3 regions of the Paenarthrobacter sp. YIM B13468 genome follow, and region 1 is predicted to be linked to each of the others. Evidence: predicted binding sites of a transcription regulator. Region 1 holds the regulator's gene; each other region holds the start of a gene.
What was found. Region 1 encodes HrcA, which represses chaperone genes, less so after heat shock. Its sites were predicted from a motif close to TTNGCACTCGNNNNNNNCGAGTGCNAA; they were not measured.

Region 1 (9,606 bases):
GCTGAACAAGATCGACCTCCCGGCAGCCCAGCCTGAGAAGTACGCGGCGGAACTGGCCAACCTTATTGGCGGAGACCCGGAAGATGTCCTCAAGGTTTCAGGCAAGACCGGAGTAGGCGTGGAGGCGTTGCTGGACAAAATCGTCCGTGACCTGCCGGCCCCCGTTGGCAATCCCGATGCTCCGGCACGTGCCATGATCTTCGACTCCGTCTATGACACTTACCGCGGCGTGGTCACCTACGTCCGCGTGGTGGATGGCATGCTGCATCCTCGGGAACGCATCCAGATGATGTCTACCCGTGCCACGCACGAGCTCCTGGAGATCGGTGTCAGTTCCCCCGAGCCCACACCGTCCAAGGGCCTTGGCGTAGGTGAAGTGGGATACCTCATCACCGGCGTGAAGGATGTTCGCCAGTCCAAGGTTGGCGATACCGTAACCAACCTCGCCAAGCCGGCATCGGAGTCGCTCAGCGGCTACGCCGACGCGAAGCCCATGGTTTTCTCGGGTCTGTACCCGCTTGATGGAACTGACTATCCGGTGCTCCGCGACGCCCTCGAGAAGCTGATGCTCAACGACGCCGCCCTGGTCTATGAGCCCGAGACGTCCGCCGCGTTGGGCTTCGGCTTCCGTGTTGGCTTCCTGGGTCTGCTCCACCTCGAAATCACCCGTGAGCGCCTTGAGCGCGAGTACAACCTCGATCTCATCTCTACGGCTCCCAACGTGGAGTACGAGGTAACGCTGGAGGACAAGAAGGTTGTCCATGTGACCAACCCCAGCGAATATCCCACAGGCAAGATCGCCGAAGTCCGCGAGCCTATGGTGTCCGCTACTATCCTGGCGCCCAACGAGTTCGTGGGATCCATCATGGAGCTCTGCCAGAGCCGTCGTGGCCAGATGCGTGGCATGGACTACTTGTCCGAAGACCGCGTAGAGCTGCGCTACTGGATCCCGCTTGCCGAAATCGTCTTCGACTTCTTCGACCTCCTGAAGTCCAAGACACGCGGTTACGCATCCCTGGACTGGAAAGCCGACGGCGAACAGGTCGCTGACCTCGTGAAGGTGGACATCCTTCTCCAGGGCGAACAAGTGGATGCTTTCAGCGCCATCACCCACCGTGACAAGGCCTACGCCTACGGTGTAATGATGACCGGCAAGCTCCGTGAACTCATCCCGCGCCAGCAGTTCGAGGTGCCCATCCAGGCTGCCATCGGATCGCGCATCATTGCCCGCGAGAGCATTCGGGCCATCCGCAAGGACGTTCTTGCCAAGTGCTACGGCGGTGACATCACCCGTAAGCGGAAGCTGCTTGAGAAGCAGAAGGAAGGCAAGAAGCGCATGAAGATGGTGGGCCGGGTTGAAGTTCCCCAGGAAGCTTTCATTGCCGCGCTGACCACCGACGAGTCCAAGGACAAGGCCAAGAAGTAGATGCCCAGCGTCCTTCCTTTGGGCGACCCAGCACCTGCGGATGGCTTGCTGCCCCCGCAGGCGCTGGCCGGCGTCGAGCACCGCAAGTTCGGACTGTACGTGCACATCCCGTTCTGCGCGGTGCGGTGCGGTTATTGCGACTTCAACACCTACACGGCCACGGAGCTGGGTGGTGGGGCGTCGCAGGATGCTTATGCCGGCACGGCTGTCACTGAATTGGACTTTGCCGCCACAGCCATGGATGCCTCCGGCCTGCCAAGGCGCCCACTGAGCACTGTGTTTTTCGGTGGGGGGACACCCACGTTGCTCCCGGCCGAGGACTTGGCGCGTATCCTTCGCGCCGCCGTCGCGCACTGGGGACTCGAACCGGGCGCAGAGGTGACCACCGAAGCCAACCCCGACTCCGTGACGCCGGAATCGCTGAAGGTGCTGGCTGATGCTGGCTTTACGCGCGTCTCTTTCGGCATGCAGTCCGCGGTGCCGCACGTCCTCAAAGTGCTGGACCGCACGCATACCCCGAGCCGTGTTCCGCTGGTGGTCCAGTGGGCGCGCGAGGCGGGCCTGGCCGTTAGCCTTGACCTTATCTACGGCACGCCGGGAGAGTCGATGGCAGATTGGCAGCTGTCCCTTGAGACTGCCCTGTCCTACGAACCAGATCACATCAGCGCCTATGCCTTGATCGTGGAGGACGGCACAAAGCTGGCTGCCCAAATCCGTCGGGGCGAAGTTGCCGGAATCGACGACGACGACCACGCCGCCAAATATGAGCTCGCCGACCAACTAATCTCCGAGGCTGGGCTGACCTGGTACGAGGTCAGCAATTGGTCGAAAACGCCTGAACAGGCTTGCCGCCACAACCTTGCCTATTGGCGGGGAGACGATTGGTGGGGGATCGGTCCGGGCGCCCACTCACACGTGGGCGGGGTCCGCTGGTGGAACGTAAAGCACCCCACCGCTTATGCCAACAGGCTGGCTGCCGGAGACTCGCCTGCGGCTGGCAGGGAAACGCTTGACGCCGAAACCCGCGAAGTCGAGCGCATCATGCTTGAGGCTCGGCTAGGTACCGGTTTGTCCGTTGACGCGTTGGATAAAGTTGGCCGCCATGCGATGGCAGGACTGATCGCTGAAGAGCTTGTGGATCCGGGTGCGGCCTTCAAGGGTCGCCTGGTTCTTACGCTCAAAGGCCGACTCCTGGCCGACGCCGTTGTGCGCAGGATCCTGCCGGACTAATCGCCGGCAGAATCCCATGGAAGCCTGGAACTACTTAATCCAGCGCAGGTTGAGCTTGTAGCGGTGGGGTTGTCCGTGATTGACACGAATACCCGCTGAGACTGAGAAGCACGTGAGTGCTACCCAGATGCCCGTGGCGATGACTGCAAAGATATTGCCCACCACGGGAAGCAGAACCAGGATGTTTGCCAGGACTGCCGCGATGGTCGGAGGAAGCGTGAAGTTCAGGGCTTCCTTGGATTCCTGTGCCGTAAACGGTCCGCGGTCACGGAAGATCAGATAGATCAACAGGGACGGCAGGCATCCCAGAATTCCCCCGAAGTGCGCCAACGTGGCCCACTGCCGGTCTTCGCTTGCCGTCAGTGGGAGTGCGTTCGCGGGCGCGCCATGGTACTGGGGCTGGCCTGCGGCGCTGCCCGGTTCTTCAGGAGCGTTCTCTGCCACGGTGTCTTCCCTTTGCTGTAAAGATGCTGCGGTGTTGCTGTCCCAGAATACTGGGTCCCGGGTCCTCCCGGGACCAACGCCCCGTTACATCTCCGGGAAAAGCCACTCAAGGAACGTAAATCAGGACAGGGCTGTCAGGGAGTGGTGAGGAAATCGATGACTTCCTCCACCCGTCCCAGGAGTGAGGCCTCCAAGTCCGCGTAGCTGCGTACCGCACCAAGCAGGCGCTGCCAGCCGAGTCCAATGTCTTCGGCGGTTTCGTGGGGCCAACCGAAAGCGGTCAGAATCCCGGTCTTCCAGTCAGTGCCCCGCGCAACTTCCGGCCACCGCTCAATACCCAGCACTTTTGGCCGGATGGCTTGCCAGACGTCAACATACGGATGCCCCACGATCAGGACGTTTCCGGCGGCTCCGGGCACTGTCATGGCTTCTGCGGCGATGCGTGATTCCTTTGACCCCGCCACGAGGTGATCTACCAGGATCCCGAGCCTGCGCCCTGGCCCGGGGGAGAATGCGGCAATAGCTGATTTGAGATCGTCCACGCCGTGCAGCGGCTCGACGACGATGCCCTCAACGCGGAGATCGTCACCCCAGACTTTCTCCACCAGTTCTGCGTCGTGCTTGCCTTCCACCCAAATACGGCTCGCCTTGGCCACTTGGGCACGCTGGCCAAGGACCCTTACTGACCCCGATGCCGTTCGACCCGCCTGCACAGGGGAACCAGGAGCCTTTGCGGCCGGAGGCATGAGACGGATGGCCTGCCCTTCAAGCAGGAAACCAAACCCTAGTTGGAAGGACTTGGTTTTACCACGCCGGTCCTCAAGGGAGACGATGTGCATTCCCCCGGATTTCTCCACCCGGGTGACTTCGCCCACCCAGCCGGACTGGACGTCTTCAAGGACCATCCCGCGCTGGACGGCTACCTCAGGGAGTTGGCGTTTGGCAGGAGCGGACAGATCCTGCGGGCCCCACGTATCGAAAGCCAAGGACTTCATACCCCTTTGTGCTGGTTGTGCTGGGAATAACTCCCGTGGGCGGTTTCAATGCTAGCAACGTGCTGGCTCATACTAGACTTGTTAGCACTTAGGCATGTTGAGTGCTAACAATTGGTCCGCTATAGGCACGGACAGTCGTCAGGAGGTGTTGCAATGAGTGAGCCACGCAAGCTTGAAGTGCTGCGCGCAATCGTTGAGGATTACGTGCATTCCCGTGAGCCTGTTGGGTCCAAGGCGCTTGTGGAGCGGCACCATCTCGGCGTTTCCAGCGCCACTATCCGGAATGATATGGCGGTACTGGAAGAAGAAGGCCTCATCGCAGCGCCCCACACCAGCGCAGGCCGCATCCCCACGGACAAGGGCTACCGGCTGTTCGTGGACCGGATCTCGCAGGTCAAGCCGTTGTCCGCCGCGGAGCGTCGAGCCATCCACTCGCTGCTTGAGGGGCCCGACGACCTCGACGACATCCTTGAGCGCACCGTCAGGCTACTGTCGCAACTGACCAACCAGGTCGCCGTCGTTCAGTACCCGCACTCCAACCGGGCCCTGGTCCGTCACGTCGAATTTGTTCTCCTGGCGCCAAAACAGGTACTCGTGGTGCTCATCGCAGATACCGGAAGCGTTGGCCAGAAAGTCATCGAGGCCGGCTCCGATGTAAGCAACGAGGCCTTGATGGCCCTGCGTTCCCGGTTCCTTGGCAGCATCGCGGGGACTCAACTGGCACTGCTGCCGCAGGTACTGCCTTCCGTGGTTGCGCTGTGTCCGCCGGACCTTCGTGGGCTCGCGCAGCATCTTGCACATGGTCTCCAGGCCCTGAGCGACACCAGCCGTGAAGAACGTATCGTCATGGCCGGAACAGCCAACCTTGCGCGCTCGAATGTGGACTTCCCGTTGAGCATCGGACCAGTGCTGGAAGCTCTTGAGGAACAAGTTGTCATGCTCCGGTTGTTGTCTGACATGGGAGATGATCCCCGCGGCGTGACAGTGAGCATCGGGCGCGAGAATCCATATGACGGCCTGGCAGAAGCATCGGTCGTGGCAACGGGATATGGCTCCGGTGCCAAGGTGGGCATCCTCGGACCAACCCGGATGGACTATCCCACCACCATGGCTGCGGTGCGCGCCGTGGCCCGCTACCTTTCCCGCATTCTCGGCGGCTGACGCCGGCCCGAGGTAAGAATCTGCAGTACAACAAGGAAGAGATACCGACTTTGAGCAGCCACTATGACGTTTTGGGAGTCTCGCCGGAAGCCACCGGGGAAGAGATCAAAAAGGCGTACCGCAAGTTGGCGCGCAAGCTTCACCCGGACGTGAACCCGGGGGAGGATGTCGCGGAGCAGTTCAAGGCCGTGACGCATGCTTACGAAGTGCTGTCCGACCCCCAAAAGCGTCGCGTCTACGATGCCACCGGTAACGAGAACGGCACTGACAACGGCTTCGGTGGCGGCTACTCCGGCCAGGGCTTCGCGTTCCAGGACATCTTCGATACCTTCTTTGGCGGTGGCGGCGGGCATGCTGGTCCGGCCTCCCGCGTGCGCCGGGGCCAGGACGCACTGATCAGTGTCCGCATCGACCTCAAGGACGCCGTGTTTGGTGTCAACAAGAAGCTCGAAGTTGACACGGCAGTGGTCTGCCCCACGTGTGATGGCAGCTGCTGCCGGCCGGGTACGCACCCGGAGCGTTGCGACATTTGCGGCGGCAGTGGCCAAGTCCAGCGGGCCGTTCGATCCATCCTGGGCCAGGTCATGACCACGGCACCATGTGGTTCCTGCGAGGGCTTCGGAACAGTCATCAAGGACCCCTGTAATGAGTGCAACGGGCAGGGCCGCATCCGGAGCCGCCGGTCGCTCACCATCAAGGTACCTGCCGGCGTTGCCACGGGTACGCGGATCCAGCTCTCCGGACAGGGCGAAGCGGGACCGGCAGGCGGACCTGCCGGTGACCTCTATGTGGAAATCCGCGTCAACAGTGACTCCACCTATATCCGCGAAGGCGACGACCTTCACGCTACGCTGAGCGTTCCCATGACGGCAGCAGCTTTGGGTACGGAACTGAGCCTGGAAACCTTCGACGGGCCCCAGGAGATCGACGTCAAGGCTGGCACCCAGTCCGGCGAGGTCATCACGCTTCGCGGTTTGGGCGTCACCCACCTCAGGGGCTACGGCCGCGGCGATCTCAAGGTACACCTGCACGTTGAGACACCGGTCAAGCTGGATCCGGCACAGGAAGAGCTCCTGCAGCAGCTTGCCAAGTTGCGCGGTGAGCAGTTCAGCGAAGGCAAACTCGTGGCCAGCGGCGGCATGTTCGCCAAGCTGCGGGACAAGCTCGGTAACCTGTAGCGGTGAGCAACCCCGTTTTCTTCACGCCCGCCGGGAGCCTGCATGGTGTTGAGCCGGGCGCGTTGTTCGTCATCGACGGTCCAGAAGCCCGGCATGCCGTCACGGTGAAGAGACTCACTGTCGGTGAGGCTGTGGACATTGCCGACGGCGCAGGAGCCCGCCTGACAGGCACGGTGGCAGAGGTCGGCCCTGGAAGTTTGTCCGTCATGGCGTCCGGTGTGATTTTCGAAGACCAGCCGGACGTGCGTTTGGTGCTTGTCCAAGCTTTAGCCAAGGGTGACCGCGACGAGTTGGCCATTGAGACGGCCACCGAACTGGGCATAGACGCAGTGATCCCATGGCAGGCTGAGCGATCCATCGTCCGCTGGAAGGGGGATCGCGCTGCGAAGGCCCACGCGAAGTGGCAGTCTGTGGTCACTGCCGCGGCGAAACAGGCCCGCCGGGCGTGGATACCGGAGGTGCGTCCTATCCTGGATTCCGCGGCGTTGGCAAAGGCTGTTGCTGCCGCGGATCTGGCTGTGATCCTTCACGAGGACGCCAAGAACCCTTTGCGCACCGTCCTTGAAGCGCCGATCGTGGCTGAGGGCGGCGGGCTGGACTCGCCGCGTGAAGTCCTCTTGATCGTGGGGCCGGAAGGCGGCATCTCGCCGCGCGAGGTAACCCGCCTCAGCGACGCCGGGGCGGTTACGGCTCTCTTGGGCCACCATGTCCTGAGGTCCTCGACGGCGGGACCCGCCGCCGTCGTACTCGCCTCCGACGTCCTGGGTCGCTGGTAGGCCGTGCGGCCTGGCAGCTGAAGCTACCTTAGCGGGCGCTGGGTCTAGCCGACGCTGAAAAGGCGCGTATCCATGGTGGATGTGTCTGCTTGCCCGGAGTCCTGGACCTGGGATACGCGCAATTCGTATTTCCCCGGTTTCAGGGTCGCGCTGAACGAGAAGACGCCGAATTGCCCCGGCTCTCCTGTGGCTTTTGTCTGGCCGGTCAGGAGGCTTGCCTTTTCGCCATTGCCGTTGTCCCGGAGGATCTGCCAGCTGACGGGCTTGGAGCTGTCAGTGCTGCGGCCATTGAACTTAACTGCCCCCGCAGGGAGCGAAGTGTCCTCCTGCGGATCGATGATCCATAGTGGCGCCACCAAGGAAGCGTCCCTGGCCATCGGTTGACCGAGCCGCACCTGGCCGAACGCCATGAAATCCGTGTGACCGTCCACCAGGATGACCACTTGGATCTGCTGCCCTGAGTTGATCAGGCCCGATGACGAAGCCGCTGCGGTGGCCGTGTAGACCAGCTGCTGCACAGCGCGCTGCGCCATACCTGCATCAAGGTTGGAATTGAAGGCATCCCGCGAAATATCAACTGTGATCACGTTCTTGCCCGAAATGGATGTTGCCAGGCTGCCTGGGTCCTGCCAAGGAGTGAAGAAGTCGTGGTCCAACGGCTTATCAGCCATCATGATCCGCAGCGCTGTGGTGACGGGGTTTCCGTCGCCGGAGATGTCCCTGAATTCGCGGTACAGGTAGACGTCTTCCTTGCTGCGGCCAATCCAGTAGACCGGGATCTTGGTGGACGCCTGGGTGGTTTCCAAGGGAGCATTGCTGGCCGGAGCTTCCTGGACGCTGACTGGTGGCGCACTGGAGGTAGCTTGGGTGGGTCCACCGTTGGCGATACAGCCGGTGAGCAAAAGGACAGCAAGCATCGCAGGCGCTGCGACGGCGGACTTTTTCCGCTTTCGCCCGCCGGGCTGATGGCTTACTGACTGCGCGATGGGGGTTTCCTTGCCTTTGCGGCCGGCGGTTGTCGCCGGCCCGTCCAACGGGCGTAGTCTCACTACCCGCTCCAGCCAGCTTGGCATATCGTCGACGGCGGCTTGCCGGGTTTGTGGGTACTGGCGGCAACTGAAACAGGATTGATACCCGCTTGATGCCGAGTTGAGACAATGTCGCAGCCGACGGAGCCCTCAGGGGAGGATGGGCGGGCAAACGCCCGTGGTCTGCCGGGCTGGCGTAGGATTGAAGGCATTCCGGCATATGGCCTGGCGGTTGAGCCAGTCCCATTGTCGAAACGATGGACCAACTGTTATCCGACCAGAGGAGAAGAGGCCGTACGGCCACCACTATGAGTGAATCCCTGAATGGGCGGCTGCGGACCGGAAACGGGAACCCAGCCACCACCGAGTTCCCGCACACCTTACCGGGCACGCGCACGGAAATCGTCACGTTCGACAACTCCGATCAGATGGTTCACTCATTGGGCAGCCATGACGAAGCCTTGCGCTACATCGAGGAGCAGTTCCCGGACGTCAACTTCCACGTTCGCGGCAATGAATTGTCCATGTCCGGTCCGTCCACGGTCATACCGCGCATCATGCGCCTCCTTGAGGAGGTCCGCGGACTGGTGGCGAGGGGGACCGTCGTTACCCCTGATGTCCTCCAGCAGCTCGTTTCCCTCCTGAGGACACAGTCAGTCCAGAATCCCGTGGATGTCCTTACCCACAACATTCTCTCGAGTCGTGGCAAAACCATCCGGCCCAAAACCTTGAACCAGAAGAACTATGTGGATGCCATCGATGCGAACACAGTGATCTTCGGTATTGGCCCGGCAGGTACTGGCAAGACCTACCTCGCCATGGCCAAGGCCGTGCAGGCCCTTCAGCTCAAGGAAGTAAGCCGGATCATCCTGACCCGGCCCGCTGTTGAGGCGGGGGAGCGGCTGGGCTTCCTGCCGGGAACGCTGAGCGACAAGATCGATCCCTACCTGCGTCCGCTTTACGACGCCTTGCATGACATGATGGATCCCGAGTCTATTCCCCGGCTCATGGCTGCCGGCACCATTGAAGTCGCACCGTTGGCCTACATGCGTGGCCGGACGCTCAACGACGCCTTCATCATCCTGGACGAGGCCCAGAACACCACCCCTGAACAAATGAAGATGTTCCTGACCCGTCTCGGATTCGGTTCCAAGATGGTTGTTACAGGAGACGTAACGCAGATCGACCTGCCTTTTGGCTCCACCTCCGGACTCCGGATCGTACGGGAAATCCTCAGTGGGATCGATGACGTCAATTTCTCCATCCTGGAGGCTGCGGACGTCGTCCGGCACCGTTTGGTTGCAGACATCGTCTCCGCCTACAGCAGGTGGGATGACGCGCACCGTACGGATGGGGCTGCCGGCACAC
Region 2 (10,450 bases), on a different contig from region 1:
CTCCGTGCGTTTCCGGGCTGCCCGGAAACTCGCGGCGATCGTCGGCGTCAACATCAACGGCAAGGAACTGAGTCCGCTGGCTCGCGAGGGCACATGGCATTTCGATGACAGGATCCCCAAAGAGCAGCAGGCCGGGCCGGACGTCTACAAGAACAATGCCTTCGATCGCGGGCATCTTGTGCGGCGCCTGGATCCCGTCTGGGGTGACGAGGCCACGGTCAAGAAAGCCAATCAGGACACCTTCGTCTTTACCAACGCGGCACCGCAGGTGGACGACTTCAACCAAGGCAAGGAACTCTGGGTGGGGCTCGAGGACCACGTGTTGGAGCACGCGGACGCGTACGACGCCAAGCTTTCGGTGTTCACCGGACCCGTACTTCTCGACGACGACCTTCCCTACAGAGGCGTACAGGTTCCGCGGAAGTTCTGGAAAATCGCAGCATGGACCAACGATGCCAAGCTCGCCGCCGCGGGCTTTGTGTTGGACCAGTCTCCGTTGCTTGGCAAAGTTGAGCTGAAGAGGGCCATCGACCAGCGGCTCCTGGAAGGCGAACCGCCGCCCTTGGGACCGTTCCGGACCTTCCAGGTTCCCATCGGCCAGATCGCAGACCTGACCGGACTGAGTCTCAGCAGACTCGCCAACGCGGACCGGCTGGCCAGCGGCCAGCGGGAACTCGGGAAGCAACCGAAAGCCATCAAGTTGGAGAGCCCTGATCAGATCCGGCTGTAAGGACACGAACGCCCCCTTTATGATCCGGCCCAAGCTATTCTCGCGTAGTTCGAATGGGCAACTCACCGGGAGTCGGGCTATTTTCCTCGGCCCGATAGACTTGAGGCTGCATGTCCGCATGGGCACTTGCTTCTGAGCACCGATTTGAACACTGCACCAAACCCTGAGATTGGACACGGCCACCTTGCGAGAATTTACCGCCCGCTTTGCCACCGCCGAGGAAATCGATAACTGGGACAAGCACGTCACAGCCAACCCCAATGGCGGCAACATGCTGCAGTCGGACGCATATGCGGCAGTCAAGGATGGCAACGGCTGGTTGGTCCGCCGCCTGGTTCTGGAGACCGCCGAATATTCCAGCTACAACCTGCTCCTTGAGAAGAAGTTCCCTGTCCTTGGCCGCCTTTGGTACCTCATCAAGGGACCGGACGCTTCGTCCATTGATGACATCAAGCCGATGCTTGGCTCAATCGCTGCACTGGCACGTGGGCAGAAGATGAATGTGTTCTCCATCAAGATTGAGCCAGACATCGTTGCATCCAGCGAGGCGACGGCTCAGCTCGCGGCCGCCGGGCTGATGAAAGCCCCCAACATCCAGTCCAACGACTCAACAGCGCTGCTGGATATTTCGGCCCCGGCCAATGAAGTGCTCCGCAGCATCTCATCGCGGGCCCGCAACGCGGTCCGCAGGGCAGAACGTGAAGGATGCGAAGTCCTTCCGGCTGAGCCTGGCGAGGACAGCTACCGCAAGCTCTACGCCCTGATGCAGGACACAGTGAACGCCAAGGGTGCCATGCCGTTGCGGAGCTACGAGTACTACTCCCGTTTCTGGCAAGAATTCTGCAGCCGGGGCCAAGGGCACTTCTTCTTTGTCTACGAGGACGGCGCACCCAGCGTCGGAGCTTTCGTTATCAACTATGGTTCCAAGGCAACCTACAAGGATGGCGGCTCCACGCAGAACCGCAAGCAATACGGTGACTCGCATTTGGTCCAGTGGGCTGCGATCCAGCGGATGCAGGATCTGGGCTGCGTTGAGTACGATTTCTGTGGCACGCCGCCTGCCGCCCGAATCAAGGACAAGACCCACCCGTTGTTCGGTATGGGTTTGTTCAAGACGAGTTTCACCAAGACCGTGACGGACTTCGTCGGCTGCTATGACCTTGTCCTGGGACCCATCCGCTACAAGCTGTGGCTCAAGGGTGCAGAGCGCGTCTTCCGCCGACTGGAAACTATGCGAACCGGCGGACAGTTCTACTGAGAACCGGCACCAACCCAACACACTTCAGGCCAGCCCCGGCCACCAACGGGCGCAAATCTATCTAGGTGAGGTAATTTCTTTGACTCCGATCGAGGCTGGAACCGGCATGGAATTCGTGATTCTCAGTGACGCTGATTTCGAGACATTTGCCAAGGGACACCCGCAAGGCAGCTTCATCCAGTCCGTGGACCTGGCGCGTTTCCAGCGTGCCCGCGGCCAGGAGGTGGAGCTCTTTGGTGTGACCCGCGGTGGCAGCCTGATCGCCGCCGGAAAGCTCGTCTACACCGCCAACCGCTTTGGCTACAAGGTCTGCGACTGCGCAAAGGGACCACTGCTGGACTACAACGACGCCGAAGCGGTGCGGTTCGTCGTCGAGCAGTTGAAAAAGCATGCGGCCTCGAAAAAGGCTGCTGAGCTGGGGATCTCACCGAACGTCAAGTACATCGCCCGCGACGAGGACGGCGCCGAGCACCCGGAGGTTGAGGACAACCGTCCACTGCTGAAGGTACTGGCAGGGTTGGGCTTCAAGCACCAGGGCTTTGAGATGAACTTCGCGAACATCAATTGGATGTTCGTCAAGAAGCTGGACGGGATCGTCGATTCTGAAGAGCTCATCATGGGCATGAATTACCGCACGCGCAAGGCCATCCGGAAGGCCGAAAAGAACGGCGTTTACCTGGAGCAGGCCACGCTGGAAACGCTGGACGACTTCTACAACGCGCTGAGCACTGCCGGCGACGAAAAGGGCTTCACCTACCGCGAGCGTGACTACTACGAGCAACTGCTCCGCAATACCTCGGATGAGTTCACGAAGCTCATGATGGCCAAGATCAACATCCCCGAATACCGGGCGTCGATCACCGAGCGTCTGGATGCCGAAGCCAAGACGCTCGCGGACCTCAAGCGCGACGTCGAGGAAACCGGGAGCAAGAAGAAGGCCAATCGCATCAAGGTGGTCCAGGACCTCGTGGACAGCTACGAGCGAAGCCTCAAGGATATTGAACGCTTCCCCGACTCGGTGGGCGTGGCTACCGTTGCGGCAATCCACTTCGCTTGCTCCGGCGATGAAATCGTGTGCGTGATCGGCGGTACTGTCCAGGACTACATCTACTTCAACGGAGCTACGTCGCTTTACTGGGGCATGATGCTGCACGCGCTCAACAATGGCTACTCCCGCTACAACTTCTACGGCACGTTCGGCATTCAGGGCCAGGATGAAACCGGTCACGGCGGCTACGAATTCAAGAAGGGCTTCGGCGGCGAAGTGGTCCAACTGGTGGGCGACTTCGTTGCACCAGTGAACGTGCCAGTGTTCACCGCTTACCAGGCGGTCAGGAAGCTTGCAGCTGCCGCCAAGACGGTCCTGGCAAAATTGCCGGAGCCTGGAATCCTGCTGAGTAAATTCCGGGGGAAGAACTAATCAACGAAGCCAAGGGAGGAACACTGCGTGACTGAACGCCCTGAGGGCTCCGGCGGCAGGCCTCACACTGACGGCTTGCCCAAGACCCAACCGATGCGGCCATCGCAAATCCGGCAGAACGCCAATGCCAAACGCATGCTGATGCGCTTGGTGCAGGGCGATAGCCCGCCCACAGCCCCCATGAACATCGTGGACCGGCTCGCGGGAAGTCCCTACGCCAACCCAACGATCCAGGTGGTCGGCGTCGACGCCTCAGCGCGCAAGACCATCGACTTCGCCCTGCATCTGGCCGAAGTCATGTTCCGCTACGGTGCAGGCGCCCTTGAAGTTGAGACCAGCATGATTGCGGTGACTGCCGCCCTTGGCTTGAAGAACGTTGAAGTGGACATCACCAACCAGTCGGTGGCCATCAATTATGCGCCAAAGGACCAGACCCCCATCACGTTGCTGCGTGTGGTGCGCTCGTGGACCAACAACTACGCCGGCCTCGCCCAAGTGCATCAACTGGTCACCGACATTGTGGCCGGGGGAGTTGGCCGCGACGAGGCAGTCCGTCGGTTGAATGACATCGTCCGGAGTGCCAAGCCCTTCCCTCGCTGGATGGTCACGGTTGCCTTCGCTGTCTTCGCCGCGGTGTTTGTGGGCGTACTGGGCGGCGGTCCGGGCGCTTCAGCCTTGGCCTTTGGCTCCAACTTGCTGATCAGCCTGGTTGCGCGACAACTGAGCCGGTGGCGCACCCCGGACTTCTTCATCACCATGTCGTGCTCGTTCCTGGTTACATTCATCGCGCTCATGTTGCGGTGGGCGGGCGCGGACATTGCTCCGTCCATTGTGGTTGCGGGCGGGATCCTGTTGTTGCTTCCAACAGGGAGGCTTGTGTCCTCCGTGCAGGACGCCATCAACGGCTTCCCCGTCACGGCAGCAGGACGATTCCTCTCCACGCTGCTCACCTTCGGCGCGATCGTCGCTGGTATCGCCGTCGCCGTCGTGGTCGGGACCCTCATGGGCAGCGCAGTCCTGGACGTCACCCAAACATTCCCGGATGCGTATCCTTTGTGGGGCCAAGCCATTCTGATTGCGATAGCGGTAGTGGCTATCGGCGTCACCGAACAGACGCAGATGCGTTTGTTACTCCCGACGGCGGCGGTCGGCTTGGTCGGCTTCTTCGTCTTGTGGGGGGCTACCACTGCAGGGTTCGGCGACCGCTTGTCGCCGGCAGTTTCGGCGGTGGCCATCGGCCTGCTGGCTCGGGTAGTGGCGCTAAAACTTGGTGCTCCCCAACTTGTGGTTGCTGTTCCGGCGGCGCTCATTCTGCTGCCCGGCCTGACTATATTCCGTTCAATGTATGTATTGACCATCGAGGAAGCGGACATTCTTCAGGGTGCCGGAGGCATGCTGAATGCAGGCGCGATCGTCCTGGGAGTTGCTGCAGGAATCGTGCTGGGGGACAACTTGGCGCGGCCGCTCACAAAGGGTCTGTCCAGCAACGAGCGCCGCAGGGTACGGCGGCGCTAGATCACTTCTGGCCGCTAGATCAGTCCCGCTGTTAAATCTGTCCTACGGGAAGCTTCTTCTCTGCCTGGAAAACTTCCTCTACCCGGCCCTGGGCCCAGTAGCCGGAGAGGGAAACCTGCGAACGTTCCAGGCCGCGCTGGGAGAAGAAGATCTGGCGCAGGCCCTTCATGTAGCCCCTTTCGCCATGCGCAAAGACGTCTACGCGGCCGGGCAGCCACTGCATGTCGCGAAGCGCGTCCAGCAACAACTCGCTTGATCCGGCCGGCACTCCGTTGCGCTGCAGCCAACGGAGTTCCAGGCCGGCAGGAGCAGAGATAGGCAGGATATCCTCGGCACCGTCCACCTCGAGGAACGCAAATCCACGGGCTTCCGGGGCAAGTGCCTCTATGCAGGCTGCGATGGCTGGAATCGCGGCGTCATCGCCTGCGAAGAGGTGCCAATCGGCGTCGGGCGCGGGGTTGTAGGCACCACCGGGGCCGGTAAAAACCAGCGGGTCCCCAGGTTCGGCTGCCGCTGCCCAAGGCCCCGCCAGGCCCTCGTCGCCATGGACTACGAAGTCAATGGCCAGTTCCCGTTCTTCAAGGTTGGCCCAGCGGATGGTGTAGGTCCGGGTATGCGGCCATTGCTCACGTGGCATCGTCTCGCGGATGGCCCACAGGTCCAGCGGAAGTTGGTAATCAACGCCGGGCTGCGGAAAAACGATCTTGACGTATCGGTCCACGTATTCGTTGTTCGCATAGTCGCTGAACCCTGGGCCGCCAGCGACGATCCGCACCATGTGAGGTGAGAGCCATTCTTTGCGCAGGACGGTCAGGTTAACCTGCGGGCGCGTGTTCCGGGTGGCGGACGAGGTGACGGGGAGAGCAGCCATGTAGGCAAGCCTAAGCTAAATCGTTGGGTGTCACCTGGGTATGAGTCGAAGGTTACAAGACGGGTAGTTCCCAATTGACGGGCTCTGCGCCCTGTTCCGACAACAGCTCGTTGGCTCGGCTGAACGGCTTGGAACCAAAGAAACCACGGGATGCCGAAAGGGGGCTCGGGTGCACCGAAGTGATTGCCGGGGTGCCATCCAGCAGTGGCATGACCGCTTCGGCGTCCTTCCCCCACAGAATCGCTACCAGGGGACTCCGGCGTCCCGCGTCGTCGGTGCGATGGGCTACCGCCCTGACGGCCGCCGTCGTGATTGCCTCCCAGCCTTTGCCGCGGTGTGAGCCAGCGCTCCCTGCCGCGACACTCAGGACGCGGTTCAGCAGCAGGACGCCTTGGTCCGTCCAAGCTGTGAGGTCGCCGTGGATGCGTGGCGGCAGCCCGAGGTCTTCGTGGAGTTCGCGATAGATGTTTGCCAGGCTTCGGGGGATCGGCCGCGTATGCCGCGAGACGGCAAAGGAAAGCCCGACGGCGTGTCCCGGGGTTGGGTACGGATCCTGGCCAAGGATGAGTACTTTGACGTCAGCCAGTGGCCGGGAGAAAGCCCGGAGAAGGTTGGTAGCTTGAGGAAGGACTTGGATCCCTTGGGCAGCCTGAGCGGCAACAAAGGCCAAAGCTTCACGGAGTTGGCCTTCCACGGGGCGCAACGCGTCCGCCCAATCCGCGGCCATGAGCTCTTCCAGGGGTTGGTCAACAAGCTCGGCGAAGCCCGAGTCGGCAACGCCGGCAGGTTCCAGGTCAAACAGTGCATCCTCACCAGTCACCCTGTCATTGTCTCCTCCATGGCATCGGCGGTGCGAATGACAGCGTTGTTATTCGCCCGTAACATGGGGGTAGGACATTTTCCCCCAATCAGCGTCAAGGAGTGTGCCGTGGCAGAACCAGCACCGGAACCAATGGCGCCGCAGTCTACCGTTTTGGCACTTGAAGACCTGGCGGCAGAGACCCGCAGCGACTCACCTTTGAGTGACCGTGATCAGCAGATGTTGGCGTTGGAGCGGCAATGGTGGAAGTACGCCGGCGCCAAGGAACAGGCGATCCGTGAGCTCTTCAATCTCTCCGCCACGCACTACTACCAGATCCTGAACGCACTTATCGATACGGAAGATGCGTTGGCCCACGATCCAATGCTTGTGAAGAGATTGCGTAGACTACGTACGTCGCGCCAACGTGCGCGGACAGCGCGCCGTTTGGGGTCCGACGCGTAAATCGCCCGGCTGATAGTCAGCAGCAACCAGCAAGGACAAGGCTTCACCATGACCAAATTTGCCAAGGATGAATTCGACCGGGTCCCACAGAACAGCTCCCGGCAGGGTGTGCACCGTGACGCCCAAGAGACGGTCCGCCCCAATTTGTGGCCGGTACTGACCGTAGGAGCCGTCGCCCTGGTGCTGGGACTCGTCGCTTTCCTGATACTTCCGCGGCTTGGCCTGGTGGCCCCCGGTGCGTCCACAAGCGTTTCGACGCCGGCGCCCCAGCAGAGCGAAACCTCCCCGTCTGCTGCACCTACCGAATCAAGCAACGCCCCCATCGCTTCCGGTGAGCCGAGCCCGGGTACCACACCCTCGGGCGAGACCTCGGCAACTCCTTCTTCCGCGCCCGTGGACAAGGCCGTCGCTGTAGCCGTCTACAACGGCACGGCTACGGCCGGGCTTGCCAGCCGCGTCGCAGGGCTGGTCCAAGGCGACGGCTGGACACTGGGAACTGTGGGGAACTGGGGAGGCCTGCCGCAGCAGTCTTCCGTGGTCTTCTACAACGTGCCCGGTCAGAAGACGAACGCAGAAGCGCTCGGCAAGCTTCTGGGTATTTCTGCGGTTGTTGAATCTCCCGAAATACAGCAGCCGCTGGTTGTTGTTGTGGGACCTGGCTACCAGTAATTTCGCTGACTTTCAGCCGTTTTTCACCGGGTTCCAAGCCTTCAAAGCGGCAACTCGGTTAAGCCTCAATAACAAAAGTCATGCTGGACCCCTCCGCGGCAGCGCGCGGATAGTGACTGTGGTTACAGTGGATTGATTCCGGTCCGGAGATCCCGGCAACCGGTCTTGGCTACTGTGAAAGTGTGGGCATCATGGCTTTGGGAACCGTCAAATGGTTCAATGCCGAAAAAGGGTACGGCTTCATCACTGTGGATGACTCCGGCGACGACGTCTTCGTGCACTGGTCCGCTATCCAGATGGAAGGCTTCCGCGCTCTTGAGGAAGGCCAGCGGGTGGAGTTCGAATTAGGCGAAGGCCAGAAGGGTCCGCAGGCCGAAAGCGTCCGCGTGGCATAGTCCCTTCGGCCGTCACGTCAGCTAACGGCTGAAACCCCTTTGTTTATAGCGCAAAGTGGCACTTCTGCTTGCACTCTCCCCGGTCGAGTGCTAATTATTGATTTAGCACTCCTACGCTTCGACTGCTAACTGCGGCCCGGTTTACGCCGGCGGTGGACGGCTCTCGAAACGGAGGAGGATCAAGAAACACCTTGGTGGGGTGAGGTTCGGAGCGCGGGGCATACAGAGGCCGCAAGCAAAGGACCGTCCGTCGCGGGCACTCCATCTGACAGGTTCCTTCTTAACGACTGTCCCGAAAGGACTACCGCCGTTATGGCCAAGATCATTGCATTTGATGAAGAGGCACGCCGCGGCCTCGAGCGGGGCCTGAACATCCTCGCCGACGCCGTCAAGGTCACCCTCGGCCCGCGTGGACGCAACGTCGTCCTCGAAAAGAAGTGGGGCGCCCCCACGATCACCAACGATGGTGTTTCCATCGCCAAGGAGATCGAGCTGGACGATCCTTACGAGAAGATCGGTGCTGAGCTGGTCAAGGAAGTTGCCAAGAAGACGGATGACGTCGCTGGCGACGGTACCACCACCGCTACGGTTCTCGCCCAGGCACTGGTCAAGGAAGGCCTGCGCAACGTTGCCGCCGGCGCCGACCCCCTGTCCCTGAAGCGCGGCATCGAGAAGGCCGTTGAGGCCGTCATCTCCGAGCTGCTCGCCTCCGCCAAGGAGATCGAGACCAAGGAAGAGATCGCAGCTACGGCTTCCATCTCCGCCGGCGACCCGGAAATCGGCAGCCTCATTGCCGAGGCCCTGGACAAGGTGGGCAAGGAAGGCGTCATCACGGTCGAAGAGTCCAACACCTTCGGCCTGGAGCTCGAACTCACCGAAGGCATGCGCTTCGACAAGGGTTACATCTCCGCTTACTTCGTCACTGACGCTGAGCGCCAGGAAACGGTCCTCGAGGACCCGTACATCCTGATCGTGAACTCCAAGATCTCCAACGTGAAGGAACTCGTCACGGTTCTGGAGAAGGTCATGCAGTCCAACAAGCCGCTGCTGATCATCGCTGAAGACATCGAGGGCGAGGCCCTGGCCACCCTGATCGTCAACAAGATCCGTGGCACCTTCAAGTCTGTAGCCGTCAAGGCTCCCGGCTTCGGTGACCGCCGCAAGGCACAGCTCGCCGACATCGCCATCCTCACCGGTGGCCAGGTCATCTCGGAAGAAGTTGGCCTCAAGCTGGAGAACGCTGGCCTGGAACTCCTCGGTACCGCCCGCAAGGTTGTTGTTACCAAGGACGAGACCACCATCGTTGAAGGTGCCGGCGACGCCGAGCAGATCGCAGGCCGTGTTGCCCAGATCCGCGCCGAGATCGAGAACTCCGATTCCGACTACGACCGCGAGAAGCTGCAGGAACGCCTGGCCAAGCTGGCCGGTGGCGTTGCAGTCATCAAGGCCGGTGCCGCAACCGAGGTTGAGCTCAAGGAACGCAAGCACCGCATTGAGGACGCAGTCCGCAACGCCAAGGCTGCTGTTGAAGAAGGCATCGTCGCCGGTGGTGGCGTTGCCCTCATCCAGGCTGGCGCCAAGGCATTCGCCAACCTCACCCTCCAGGGTGACGAAGCAACCGGTGCCAACATCGTCAAGGTTGCCATCGACGCTCCGCTGAAGCAGATCGCCTTCAACGCTGGCCTCGAGCCGGGCGTTGTTGCCGATAAGGTTCGCGGCCTGCCTTCCGGCCACGGCCTGAACGCTGCCACGGGTGTGTACGAAGACCTGCTGGCTGCCGGCGTCAACGACCCCGTAAAGGTCACCCGCTCGGCTCTCCAGAACGCTGCTTCCATCGCTGGTCTCTTCCTGACCACCGAGGCTGTAGTTGCCGACAAGCCTGAGAAGAACGCTCCGGTTGCCGGTGGCGACGACATGGGCGGCATGGGCGGCTTCTAAGCCTCCTAAGCTGTAGCGTCACGCATTAGAGCAACGACTGCGGTCCCCACCATTTTGGTGGGGACCGCAGTCGGCGTTAAGAACCAAGTAGGCGTAAAACCAAATAGGGGACAGATCGGGCTCTTATGAGGGCCCGTAGCGGGAGGTGCTGTCCCCAGTTGGCACTAGCACGCTTTCAGTGTCTGTGTGGTCTGGCAGGATTGAAGGCATGACGATTATTGCTGCCGCCGATGGCTCTGCCCTCGGCAATCCTGGGCCGGCCGGCTGGGCCTGGTATGTTGACGACTCCTGTTGGCGCGCAGGAGGTTGGCCCCACGGCACCAACAACATGGGCGAGCTCATGGCTGTCCTGGACTTGTTCCGCTCCACCGCCCACGTTCCGCAAGAAGA
Region 3 (10,703 bases), on a different contig from region 1:
CCCAAGCGAATGCGGGAGCAGCTGCAGCAATGGCCGGTGCAACCCGCGTGACAGGTGAAGCCGAAGCAGCTGCGACGACCGCCCGAGGAAATGCGGCAGCATCGGCAGTTAAGGCTAAGGCGTTGGCTGAGGCCGAAGGTATCAAGGCCCGGGGCGAAGCGCTGGAGACAAATCAAGAAGCTGTCATCAACCAGCAAATCGCCGAGAACATGCCCGCCATCGTTTCGGCCGCGGCAGAGCCTTTCTCGCGCATCGGGCAGCTGACGGTGCTCAACGGTGGCGATGGACTGAACAGCATGGTGGGCGGGATTCTGTCCCAGGTTGGCAGCTTCCTGCCGTCCTTGGCCTCCGCGTTGAAGGGGAACGGAGCTGGTCGACCGACCACCCGACCCGCTCCTGTGAAGTCTCCGCCGGCAAAGGCGTCAGACGCGGCATCAGATGCATAGAGAGGTAAATCGGAGCCTCACCGGCAAGATCGGCAGGGTGACGGGGACAATCGCGCCGGGCACCATTGGCGAAGTCATGCTCCCCTTCCATGGCGGTACCAGCGCGTTTTTTGCCTACCCGTTCGACAAGACCAGCGTCTTTCCTGTGGGCGAGAAGGTGCTGGTGATCTACTTCGAGCCGCCCCAGACCGTCTACGTGGATGAGCTCCCGGATGTGCTGCGGGAATCCTGACTTGGGACTTCGGGCCGGACCGACCCCCCAAAAGGTATGAACCCTAAGGCTGCGGCCCGTAGATGAATTCCTTGGCGTGCTTGACCGCCTTCTTGAAGGCGTCGTTACGCAGCGAGACCTGCTCGGTGGTGCTGCCCTTTCCGGGTTCGACGAAGGTGGTTGGTCCTGGACGGAGGATCCAAATGTCGCCGGCGGGCGGGAGATAGAAGACACCGAAAGACCTATGCTCGGGATCTTCCGTCCAAATAGGGACCACTGCCACGGCCGCACCGGTATCCACGTTGATCCATTGAGCACGCGGCATTGGCTGCTCGTGCACCTCCGGGTCCAGGAACGGCGCGGTTCCCTTTCCCCAGCGATTCTCGAATCGCTCGTAGAACGCGGGCATCAAATGGCTGTCGTACGAGCGCCAGGCACTCATATGTATCTCCTTCTGACTTTGGGCGAGGGGTATCCGGGGGTAGTCCTCGGCAGCGGTTCCCAGCGGACCGGGCCGAAGACGAGGGGCTGTTGATCCTTTTGGCTGCCCGCGGGAGATGCGGGCGACTTATGGATGCGAACTTTGACCGGCTTCCCTGGGGAGCCGCCCGTTGAGGTACCGGTTCGTCGGGCGCTGTCATAGGCGCTCCGCTTCGCCGGATCCGAGAGCACCACGTACGCCTGCATGATCGCGTGCAGCTCCTGGAGGTCGGCCGCCCGGGTGGAGTCGCCGTCGTCGACCTTTTCGCGGGTGTCCGGGTGACGCGTCCGCAGCAATGAGCGGTAGGCATGGGTGATTTCACGGGCTGTCGCGCTGGGAGCCACGTTCAAAATCGAGTAGTAGTCGGGTTGGTTGTTGCTCACGGCCGGTTCCGGTGAAGTGCTGAGGATTTGGCGATGGCCCCCGGCATGGGCCGGGGGCCATCAATCGGGAGGCAACGTCGGGGACCACGTTTCATCTGCACAACAAGTGCTGTGGCGTGGCGCGAAGCCTGCGCCCAACTATTCCGATGTGGTCGGTCTGAAGCTCCCGGTCTGACGCTCCGCTGGGTGGCCACCCCCGGGTGGAGCTCCAGCGGAGCAGCTGTGGCTAGGCGTTGATCTCCTGCCGTTGGCTGTTGGACTGGATCTCAATGCGCCGCGGCTTTGCCTTCTCGGCGACGGGAATGCGGAGTGTCAGCACACCTGCGTCGTAGCTGGCCTGGACGCCTTCGGTATCCAGCGTGTCACCCAGAATGAGCTGCCGGCTGAAGACGCCTTGCGGGCGTTCGGCGGCGATCATCTCGGTGTTCTCGCCCGCAGGCGACTTACGTTCTGCCTTTACCGTCAGGACGTTGCTTTCAACGTCCAGTTCCACCGAATCAGGCGAGACGCCCGGCAGATCGAAGGCAACTATGAATTGCCCCTCCTCCTGCCAAGCATCCATCGGCATGCCGGCAGGCCGTGCTGTTGTGCCAAAAACCTGTTGGGCGAGCCTGTCGAATTCGCGGAACGGGTCTGTGCGCATCAGCATTTGGTTCTCACTCCTTCAGATTTTGATGCGGTTTTGTTGTTTTGCCAGCCTTCCAGATCTGTGTTGGCTGGTATAGATTTTTTATAGCACTGGTGAGAGAGTGGTGCAAGAGGTTTTTTCAAAGATTTTGGAGAGGTTTGCATGGCTGGTGACGCTGACAGCGGGCGGCTGGATCACGACGGCGGACCTGCCCCCTCCGTGCCTAACGGAGGCTCGGGCGGCGGCGCCGACCGGAACGCCATGGGTGTCTACGCCATCTCGGTTGCGGCGGAACTCGTGGGCACCGGGCAACAGAACATTCGGCAGTACGAGCGCAAAGGGCTGCTGACTCCTGAAAGGACCGACGGCGGCACTCGCCGCTACAGCGAACAGGACCTTGCTACGCTGCGCAGGATCGGCGCGCTCCTGGACGAGGGGCTCAACCTGGCCGGCGTGAAGCTCGTGCTGGAGTTGGAAGCCGCAAACCGGGGGCTGACGGAGGACAACCGGGGCCTGGCCGACCACAATCGCGAGCTCCGGGCGGACAACAAAGGGCTGCGGAAGGATTTGAAAGAGGCCCGCACGGAACGGGACGCACAGACCGGTCCGGGCACACACTGAACCCTGCCTCATCAGGCGGGCCCGGTCCCATCAGGAGTTCGCACCCCTTCTAGGCTCCCGTGGGACCTGGTTCCGGCTGCAGTCGCTCAAAGACGAGAGTGGTCTGCGTGCTGACAAAGGCTTGATTACTGCCCAGGTGGGTGGCGACGAACTCCCTCAGTTCTGCCGTGGAGGCACAAGCCGCGTGGAGAAGAAGATCGTGTTCTCCACCGAGAACAAAAACACTCAGCGTCTCGGGCAGATCGCGGAGCGACCTCGCCAGTTCAAGCATGTTCTTCCGCGCTTGGGCGTGAACGTTGATGGAGATCATGGCCTGGACGTCCAAGCCCAAGCTCCCAAGATCAATCTCGGCATGAAAGCCCTTGATGACCCCTGCCGCCTGGAGGGCCCGGACCCGGTTCAGGCAGGTCGACGGAGCAAGCCCAGCCCGGCTTGCCAATAAGTTGTTGGGCGTTCGCGCGTCGCGTGACAGCTCCCGCAGAATCACGATGTCCGCCTCATCCAAGCGAAGCCGATTCGGTTGCTCTCTCCGATCACGAATGATTTTTGAATTGATCATAAATTCTTCCGTCAGTTTTGGCCGATGATTCAGACTTGATGCGGCTGAACCGACGAATATTCTAACCTGTGAATCGGGCCACACCCCGGCCGCGCCCTGGGAGTCTCGCCGCGAAGCACCAGCCGCCAGGAACACGCATACCCGTTCGTACACATGCGTCCCTCGCTCATCAGAAGGAGACAAAGATGCCAGACACTTTTGACCAAATCACGGAGCGTGAAAAAGGTCTAAAGCGTGAGCTCACCGGCCCGCAGCTGACTATGATCGCCCTTGGAGGTGCCATCGGAACAGGGTTGTTCCTCGGCAGCAAATTCGCGATCTCCTTCGCCGGGCCAAGCGTTCTGCTGAGCTACGTCATTGCGGGCCTCGTCGCCGTTATGCTCATGGGTGCCCTGGCGGAGATGACCGTGGCTCACAGCACCACGGGCTCGTTCGGTGCCTTCGCCGAGCACTACATCTCCCCCTTGGCCGGGTTCGTCACGAAGTACCTGTACTGGTCCTGCATTGTGCTGGCTGTAGGCACCGAGGTCACGGCCATCGGCGACTACATGAAATTGTGGTTCCCTTCAGTCCCGCCGATCCTGTGGATCCTGGTGTTCTCAGGGGCCCTCATCGCTGTGAATATGTTCAACGTGAAGGCCTTCGGCACCCTTGAATACTGGTTCTCCACCATCAAAGTCTTCGCCATCCTCGGCTTTATCCTGGTGGCCGGCATCCTGGTCTTTGGCAGCAACAACCCCGGTTACGGCACGCACAACTACACAGCCGAGGGAGGGTTCTTCCCCAGCGGCGTCAGCGGCATGTGGTTCGCCGTGGTGGTGGCAATCTTCAGTTACCTCTCCATCGAGATGATTGCCGTCGCTGCCGGTGAAGCAAAGGACCCGGCCACGTCCGTCAAGAAGGCCTTCAAGGTTACGGTCTTCCGGCTGTTCTTGTTCTACATCCTGACGCTCGCCTTGATTCTCGCAATTGCACCTGTCAGCCAGATCCTCACCGGCGACAGCCCATTCGTGACTGTCATGCAGGTTGTCGGCATTCCGTTCGCTGATTCGCTGATCAACGTCGTCGTGATCGTCGCAGCTCTCTCGGCGATGAACTCGCAGCTGTACATCTCCACCCGCATGATGTTCAGCCTGTCCCGCGCCGGACAGGCACCTGCAGTGTTCGGCAAGCTGCGCAAGAACGGCGCCCCCGTCAACGCCCTGCTGCTGTGCTCCGGAGGCATTGCGGTGGCGACAGTTGTCTACGCTCTGAACCCCGAGTCCGGTTTTACCTTCATGATGGCGTTGTCCATGTTCGGGGCGATGTCCACCTGGCTCATGATCTTCCTGACCCACCTGGCTTTCCGGCGCCACGCCAAGCGACACGGCACACCCCTCAAGTACAAGCTGCGTTTCTACCCCTTGGCATCGGCCATCGGCGCCGTAATGATGGTGGCTATTTTGATCACCACTCTCTTCATCGAAGGCTTCCGGATGACCCTGATCTTCGGCATCCCCTTCGTGTTGGTGGTGATCGGGTGCTACTTCGTGATGAAGCGTCGGCATCCAGGCGGCAGGAACCAGCGGGCAATTCACGACGGCGGCGTCCTCCACACTGCTGAAAAGGCGCCAGCGCTGGACTGATTGAGCAAAGAGAAGGTTGAGGCCCTCACATTGGGGAGGGCCTCATCCTTTTCTCAGAGGATCGCCGTCATCCCATTCCAGCCCTGGCCGATGACGCTGCCGATGGGCCACTTCGCCCCACCACTACCAGAGAAAAGCCACAAGGCACCGGACGAGTCGCGAGCCATCACATCGGGTTTGCGGTCACCGCTGAAGTCGCCTGGACCAAACACGGCAGTCATGCCATTCCAGCCTTGGCCGTACTGCACTTGGGGCAGCCAGCCGCCAGCGCCGTTCCCTGGATAGAGCCACAGACGACCACTTGCATCGCGTGCGGCTACATCTGACGCACCGTCAGTGTTGAAGTCCCCTACTCCAAGAATGTCTGTCATTCCAGACCATCCTGATCCAATCTGCACCCGGGTCAGCCACCCTCCCTTGCCATTTCCGGGATACAGCCAAAGGACACCACTGCTGTCTCGGGCTGCTACGTCGGGATAGCCGTCTCCGCTAAAATCGCCGACGCCCGTAATGGAAGTCATGCCGTTCCATCCCTGTCCAGCTTGAACCCTCGGCAGCCAACCAGCCGCGCCATTCCCGCCATACAGCCACAGCACGCCGGTGTTATCGCGGGCAAGAATGTCCGACTTCCCGTCCCCATTGAAATCACCCGGGGCGAGAAGGGCCGTCATGATGTTCCACCCCTGACCGACCTGCCGCCGATCCAGCCATCCGGCCGCGCCGTCACCGGGATAGAGCCAGAGCGCTCCGGAACCGTCGCGGGCCAAAACGTCGGCGTTTCGATCGCCATTGAAGTCATTCTTTACCGGTTGTGGATCTGCCGGCTGAATGACAGTCACCGAAGCGCTGCCGCTGTTAGCTACGTACGTAGTACCCGTGTATTCGTGGACGGCCACGGCCACGGGCTGGGCTCCAGTTCGGACGACAACCGACGTGTTGGAAGAATCGATGACGGAAACCCCGCCCCTGCTCAACGTTGCGTAGGTTCTGTGGCGGGTGGAGTCCACTGCTAACGATGTGGGCTGGCTGGGAAGGCTGATCTGGGCGATCTTGCTCCTCGTTGCTGGGTTGACCAGCACCACCGACGAGTTGCCCGTAGCACCCAACGATTCGACATAAACGGTGCCAGTCCACGAGTCGACGGCCACCTTCCCAAACGTTTCGTTGGCCTGATACAGGTTGCTTGCGTGATTGGACTCGTCAACAAGTCCCACTTGGCTCTGCGGGCTGTCGATGAAGCTTCCCGCGAGCGTCCGGTAAACCTCGTTGGTTCGGGTGTTCACAGCATGATCGACGGCGTTGCCTGCACCGAAGACATAGACGGTCTTGTCATTCGTTTGTCCATCGATGACTGTGAGAACGCCGCCAATAGGGACAAAGACCTTGTTTCTCGACGCGTCGATGACCATCCTTCGCGGAGTTGAGTTGTAGTACGGGATGTCCACTGCTGAGTGACCCGCCCAGGGGTCAATGACGGTGATCCCATTGCTGTAAGCAACGTAGACCTTCCAAGTGACCTCGTTGACGGCCACAGCGCGAGGATCGGGGCCGGTTTTGACCCGTCCCACCACTGTGGCCCCATCGACGATGACCACGGATCCGTTGGCACCTGCTTTCCCCGCAACACTCACATAGGCACGGCCGCTTCCCTGGGTCGCAACACCTTGAGCAATGCCACCTACATCTACTGTGGTTGCTTTTCTCGTGTCCGCATCGATGACGGACACCCCGCTGTCGGTGGCAACGTAGACATCCCCATTGCCGGCGACGGCAATGTCATGCGGGGCCGTGCCGACCGCAATATCGAACGATGTGGAATCAGCAACTGCCGGCGAGCCAACCAACAACGAAACGGCCAGTGCCCCCACAACTGCGAGGGCCGCCGTCGAGCGCTTTCGGCCCGTTTTCTTCAACCCGGACACAGACGAACCAGACGCGACAGAGTTCATGAGACCCCCAAGAAATGAGACGCGACTGCCGCGTCGATGAGCGGAGTCTACATGGCTGTCAGGAAACTCACAGAATCGCCGTCATCCCATTCCACCCAGTACCGACGCGCGAAGCCGTTGGCCACCAGGATCCGCCTTGCCCCGAGTACAGCCAAAGCTCCCCAGCGGCATTTCGCGCCAAGATATCGGCCCGGCCATCACCGTCGAAGTCGCCGGGGCCAACAAGAGAGTTCATGGTGTTCCAGCCTTGCCCGATTGCCTGGCGAGGCTGCCAGCTGCCGTAGCCGTTCGGCGGGTAGAGCCACAAGGCTCCGGCACCGTCGCGGGCAGCGATATCCGACAGGCCGTCGCCGTTGAAGTCGCCGACCCCGGTGATCTCGGACATGTCGGACCACCCTGAACCAACCCACATCCTGGGCAACCAGCCACCGCTGCCATCTCCCCGGTATACCCAAAGGGCACCACCACGATCGGGGGCTGCAACGTCTACGAACCCGTCGCCGTGGAAGTCAATCCCTTCGATCGCGCTCATGCCCTCCCAACCACTGCCCACCTGCACCCGCGGTTTCCAGCCTGCGGAACCGTTACCCGGATACAGCCAGAGCAATCCGCCGCCATCGCGGGCGAGCACATCAGCGCGGCCGTCGCCGTTGAAGTCGCCGGGAGCAAGCAGTGCGGTCATGACGTTCCATCCCTGCCCGACCTGGAGGCGAGGCAACCAGCCACCCGAGCCGTTGCCCGGGTAAAGCCACAGCACGCCGGAAGCTTCCCTAGCCAAAACGTCGGCAAAACCATCGCCGTTGAAGTCGTTCTTAACAGGTGCCGGCACCGTTCCATCGATCACCGACACGGAGTCGCTGCCATTGTTGGCCACGTACGTTTTGCCGGTGGAGGGGTTCACGGCCGCCGAAACCGGCTCCTGCCCGGTGTACACAGCGGAACTGCTGTTGTCGGCGCCATCAATGATGGTGGTTCCCCGGCCGGACATAGGAACGTAGACCTTGTTGCTCGCTTGATTCACCACGATGTCACGGACAAGCGAGGGTGTGATGATCTGCGCCATCTCAGTGAGGGTCGCCCCATCAAGGACTTTGACGTACCCATCCGTTGAGTTGCTGTCCGCCGCCACGTAAATCCTGTTGGTGGCAGGGTTGACAGCCAACATCCCCACCTTGCTGGAAGACTCGTACTTTCCCGTGGTTTTATCGGTCGCGCCGTCAATCACACTCACGCCGGCACCGTACCTGCCAAGCGTGGTGTAGTAGATCTTGTTGGTTGCCTGATTGACTGCGAGGGCGCGAATGCCCCCAGCGCCGATGATGATGTCGCCGGTAACGCTGCCAGCAGCGTTGATGACCCTGATGGTTCCGCTGGAGTTCACGTAAACCTTGTTGGTGACAGGGTTGACCACGATGTCCTGCGCACCCCCGGATAGCGGAACACTGGTAACTGCGTTCGTAACACCATCGATGACGGCAACGCCGGAAGCGATACCGACGTAAATCTTGTTGTTCGTTTCGTTGACAGCAACGACACCGGCCCCGGAGCCCACCGGCACGGACGTTACGGCGCGGGTCACACCGTCAACCACGGCAACGGATCCACCAATCTCGCTGACGTAGATCTTGTTTGTCGCCGTGTTCACAGCAACGTCCACAGGCATGTCACCTGAATACAAGTCGCCCCCGCCAGAAACGCCATTGATGACGGATACGCCCTCAAACGTGGCAACATACGCCTGGTTCGTCAAAGGGTTCACGGCAATTTTCCCAGGCTGGTCCCCCACAGGAACAACGTTGGTCACCGCATCGGCCACAGCCGGGGAGGTCGTCGTTGTCAAAGAACCAACGGTTCCCACCAAAAGAGCCAACGCCAGTCCGACGGCGACAGCCCGCACCGATACGAGGCGCCGCCGTCGAACGCCCACTCCCCAAAGCGCACGCGAATAATCCCCAACAGCACCCATTTTTACCCCCAAAAGTCGTGACGCCCCAGCGCGCCCATGCGGGAAGTCTACGCGGCCTTCCAACAGCGATGAAGACTCCTGTTAACCAACTCTTCCTCCACAGGCCACCCGTTCGAACCCGCAAGGCCAACCGCTCCGACCACCGTTGAAACCGTGAGGATCGCAATCGTCGCCGAATCATTCCTGCCACTGATGAATGGGGTAACCCATTCGATACTGCGGGTGCTGGAGCATCTGCAGGAGCGCGGCGATGAGGTCATGGTGATCGCGCCGTCGACGTCGGACACCGATGTTTCGAGCGTCGTCAAGGGTGCGTATGTGCACAGGCTTCCCTCAGTGCCGCTGGCCGGTTACACGAATGTGCGGGTTGCTTTGGGTGGTGTGAATCGGGTCAAGCGAATCCTTGCCGATTTCGCCCCCGACGTCGTTCATCTCGCCTCCCCGTTCGTCCTGGGCTGGCGGGCTGTGCAGGCTGCCGATCAACTCGGGATCCCGACGGTTGCGATCTATCAAACCGAGGTCCCCAGCTACGCCGCCCGCTATGGCGTGCCGTTCCTGGAGAACTGGGCGTGGAACCGCGTGGACAACATCCATCTTCTTGCCACCCGAACCCTTGTGCCGTCCTCGTTCGCGCTGAACCAGTTGCGCGGACGCGGCATCCTGCGCGTGGATATGTGGCGCCGCGGCGTGGATACCGCACGCTTCAACCCCGCGAAACGTTCGACGGCGTGGCGCAGCTCGGTAGCGCCGGACGGTCACCGGATCATCGGTTACGTCGGCCGGCTCGCCGTGGAGAAGCAGGTGGAGGACCTCGCCGTGCTGGCGGACCTGCCGGATACGAAGCTGGTGATTGTTGGTGACGGTCCGCAGCGTCCAGCCTTGGAGGCGGCCCTCCCTAACGCGCACTTTGCTGGCTTCCTCGGCGGGGATTCGTTGGCGCAGGCTGTGGCAGGCTTCGATCTCTTTGTTCATCCCGGCGAGTTCGAGACCTTCTGCCAGACCATCCAGGAAGCCATGGCGTCGGGCGTTCCTGTGGTTGCGACGGGCCGCGGCGGCCCCCTCGACCTCGTGGAAAACTCCCGCACAGGCTGGCTGTACGAGCCGGGGAACCTCACCCAACTGCGCGACTACGTGCAGGACCTGATGGGCGACGACGCCAAGCGCCGCGCGTTCGCAGCGGCAGCAACCGCGTCGGTCCAGGGACGGACGTGGCCCGTGCTCAGCGCCGACCTGGTACGGCATTACAACGAAGTCATCGCCGGCATTCCCAGCGAAGCCGACCCCACTGAACTGACCTCAAGCAAGGGACCCTCCTCATGAAGATCTCCGTGATCGGCTGCGGCTACCTCGGCGCCGTCCACGCCGCAACGCTCGCGTCCATGGGCCACACCGTGGTGGGCATCGACGTCGATTCCCACAAGGTTGAGCAGCTCAACAAGGCGCTGGCTCCCTTCCACGAGCCCGGCCTGGACGAACTTCTCAGCGATGGACGCACCACGGGCCGGCTGAAGTTCACCACAGACTTCTCAGCGGCGGCCGACGCCAAAGTCCATTTCCTCTGCGTGGGCACGCCACAGTCCAAGACCTCTGACACGGCCGATCTCTCCTACCTGATGAGCGCCACGAAGAGCCTCCTCCCCCACTTGGCCAAGAGTGCCGCCGTCGTGGGTAAATCAACGGTGCCGGTAGGCACTGTGGAGACGCTTCGGGCGATCCTGGCCCGACGCTCGGACGTCCTGCTCGGCTGGAACCCCGAGTTCCTGCGTCAGGGCACAGCCGTCAAGGATTCCTTGGTTCCTGATCGACTGGTTTACGGGGTTCCTGGCGGCAAGGG

Region 2: groL (chaperonin GroEL) is a predicted target of HrcA. The motif match lies at 8,190-8,216, and genes of this name have one in related genera.
Region 3: ACFX4T_RS10100 (Hsp20/alpha crystallin family protein) is a predicted target of HrcA. The motif match lies at 2,254-2,280, and genes of this name have one in related genera.

The regions. Positions count from the first base shown of each region.
Region 1 covers NZ_JBHZPI010000006.1:148,725-158,330, forward strand. Annotated here, with positions in the region: gene lepA (translation elongation factor 4) at 1-1,426, shown strand, start outside; gene hemW (radical SAM family heme chaperone HemW) at 1,427-2,656, shown strand; gene ACFX4T_RS08195 (DUF4870 domain-containing protein) at 2,687-3,100, opposite strand; gene ACFX4T_RS08200 (DUF3097 domain-containing protein) at 3,235-4,086, opposite strand; gene hrcA (heat-inducible transcriptional repressor HrcA) at 4,249-5,256, shown strand; gene dnaJ (molecular chaperone DnaJ) at 5,307-6,434, shown strand; gene ACFX4T_RS08215 (16S rRNA (uracil(1498)-N(3))-methyltransferase) at 6,437-7,210, shown strand; gene ACFX4T_RS08220 (GerMN domain-containing protein) at 7,255-8,127, opposite strand; gene ACFX4T_RS08225 (PhoH family protein) at 8,547-9,606, shown strand, end outside.
Region 2 covers NZ_JBHZPI010000031.1:287-10,736, forward strand. Annotated here, with positions in the region: gene ACFX4T_RS22985 (DNA/RNA non-specific endonuclease) at 1-730, shown strand, start outside; gene ACFX4T_RS22990 (lipid II:glycine glycyltransferase FemX) at 900-1,988, shown strand; gene ACFX4T_RS22995 (peptidoglycan bridge formation glycyltransferase FemA/FemB family protein) at 2,095-3,408, shown strand; gene ACFX4T_RS23000 (threonine/serine exporter ThrE family protein) at 3,436-4,923, shown strand; gene ACFX4T_RS23005 (siderophore-interacting protein) at 4,955-5,794, opposite strand; gene ACFX4T_RS23010 (uracil-DNA glycosylase) at 5,847-6,614, opposite strand; gene ACFX4T_RS23015 (DUF3263 domain-containing protein) at 6,723-7,058, shown strand; gene ACFX4T_RS23020 (LytR C-terminal domain-containing protein) at 7,107-7,727, shown strand; gene ACFX4T_RS23025 (cold-shock protein) at 7,919-8,122, shown strand; gene groL (chaperonin GroEL) at 8,435-10,060, shown strand; gene ACFX4T_RS23035 (RNase H family protein) at 10,269-10,450, shown strand, end outside.
Region 3 covers NZ_JBHZPI010000008.1:169,387-180,089, forward strand. Annotated here, with positions in the region: gene ACFX4T_RS10080 (flotillin family protein) at 1-446, shown strand, start outside; gene ACFX4T_RS10085 (hypothetical protein) at 439-678, shown strand; gene ACFX4T_RS10090 (hypothetical protein) at 722-1,099, opposite strand; gene ACFX4T_RS10095 (J domain-containing protein) at 1,096-1,521, opposite strand; gene ACFX4T_RS10100 (Hsp20/alpha crystallin family protein) at 1,748-2,170, opposite strand; gene ACFX4T_RS10105 (MerR family transcriptional regulator) at 2,312-2,770, shown strand; gene ACFX4T_RS10110 (Lrp/AsnC family transcriptional regulator) at 2,820-3,329, opposite strand; gene ACFX4T_RS10115 (amino acid permease) at 3,515-4,954, shown strand; gene ACFX4T_RS10120 (FG-GAP-like repeat-containing protein) at 5,008-6,903, opposite strand; gene ACFX4T_RS10125 (FG-GAP-like repeat-containing protein) at 6,971-8,869, opposite strand; gene ACFX4T_RS10130 (glycosyltransferase family 4 protein) at 9,023-10,189, shown strand; gene ACFX4T_RS10135 (UDP-glucose dehydrogenase family protein) at 10,186-10,703, shown strand, end outside.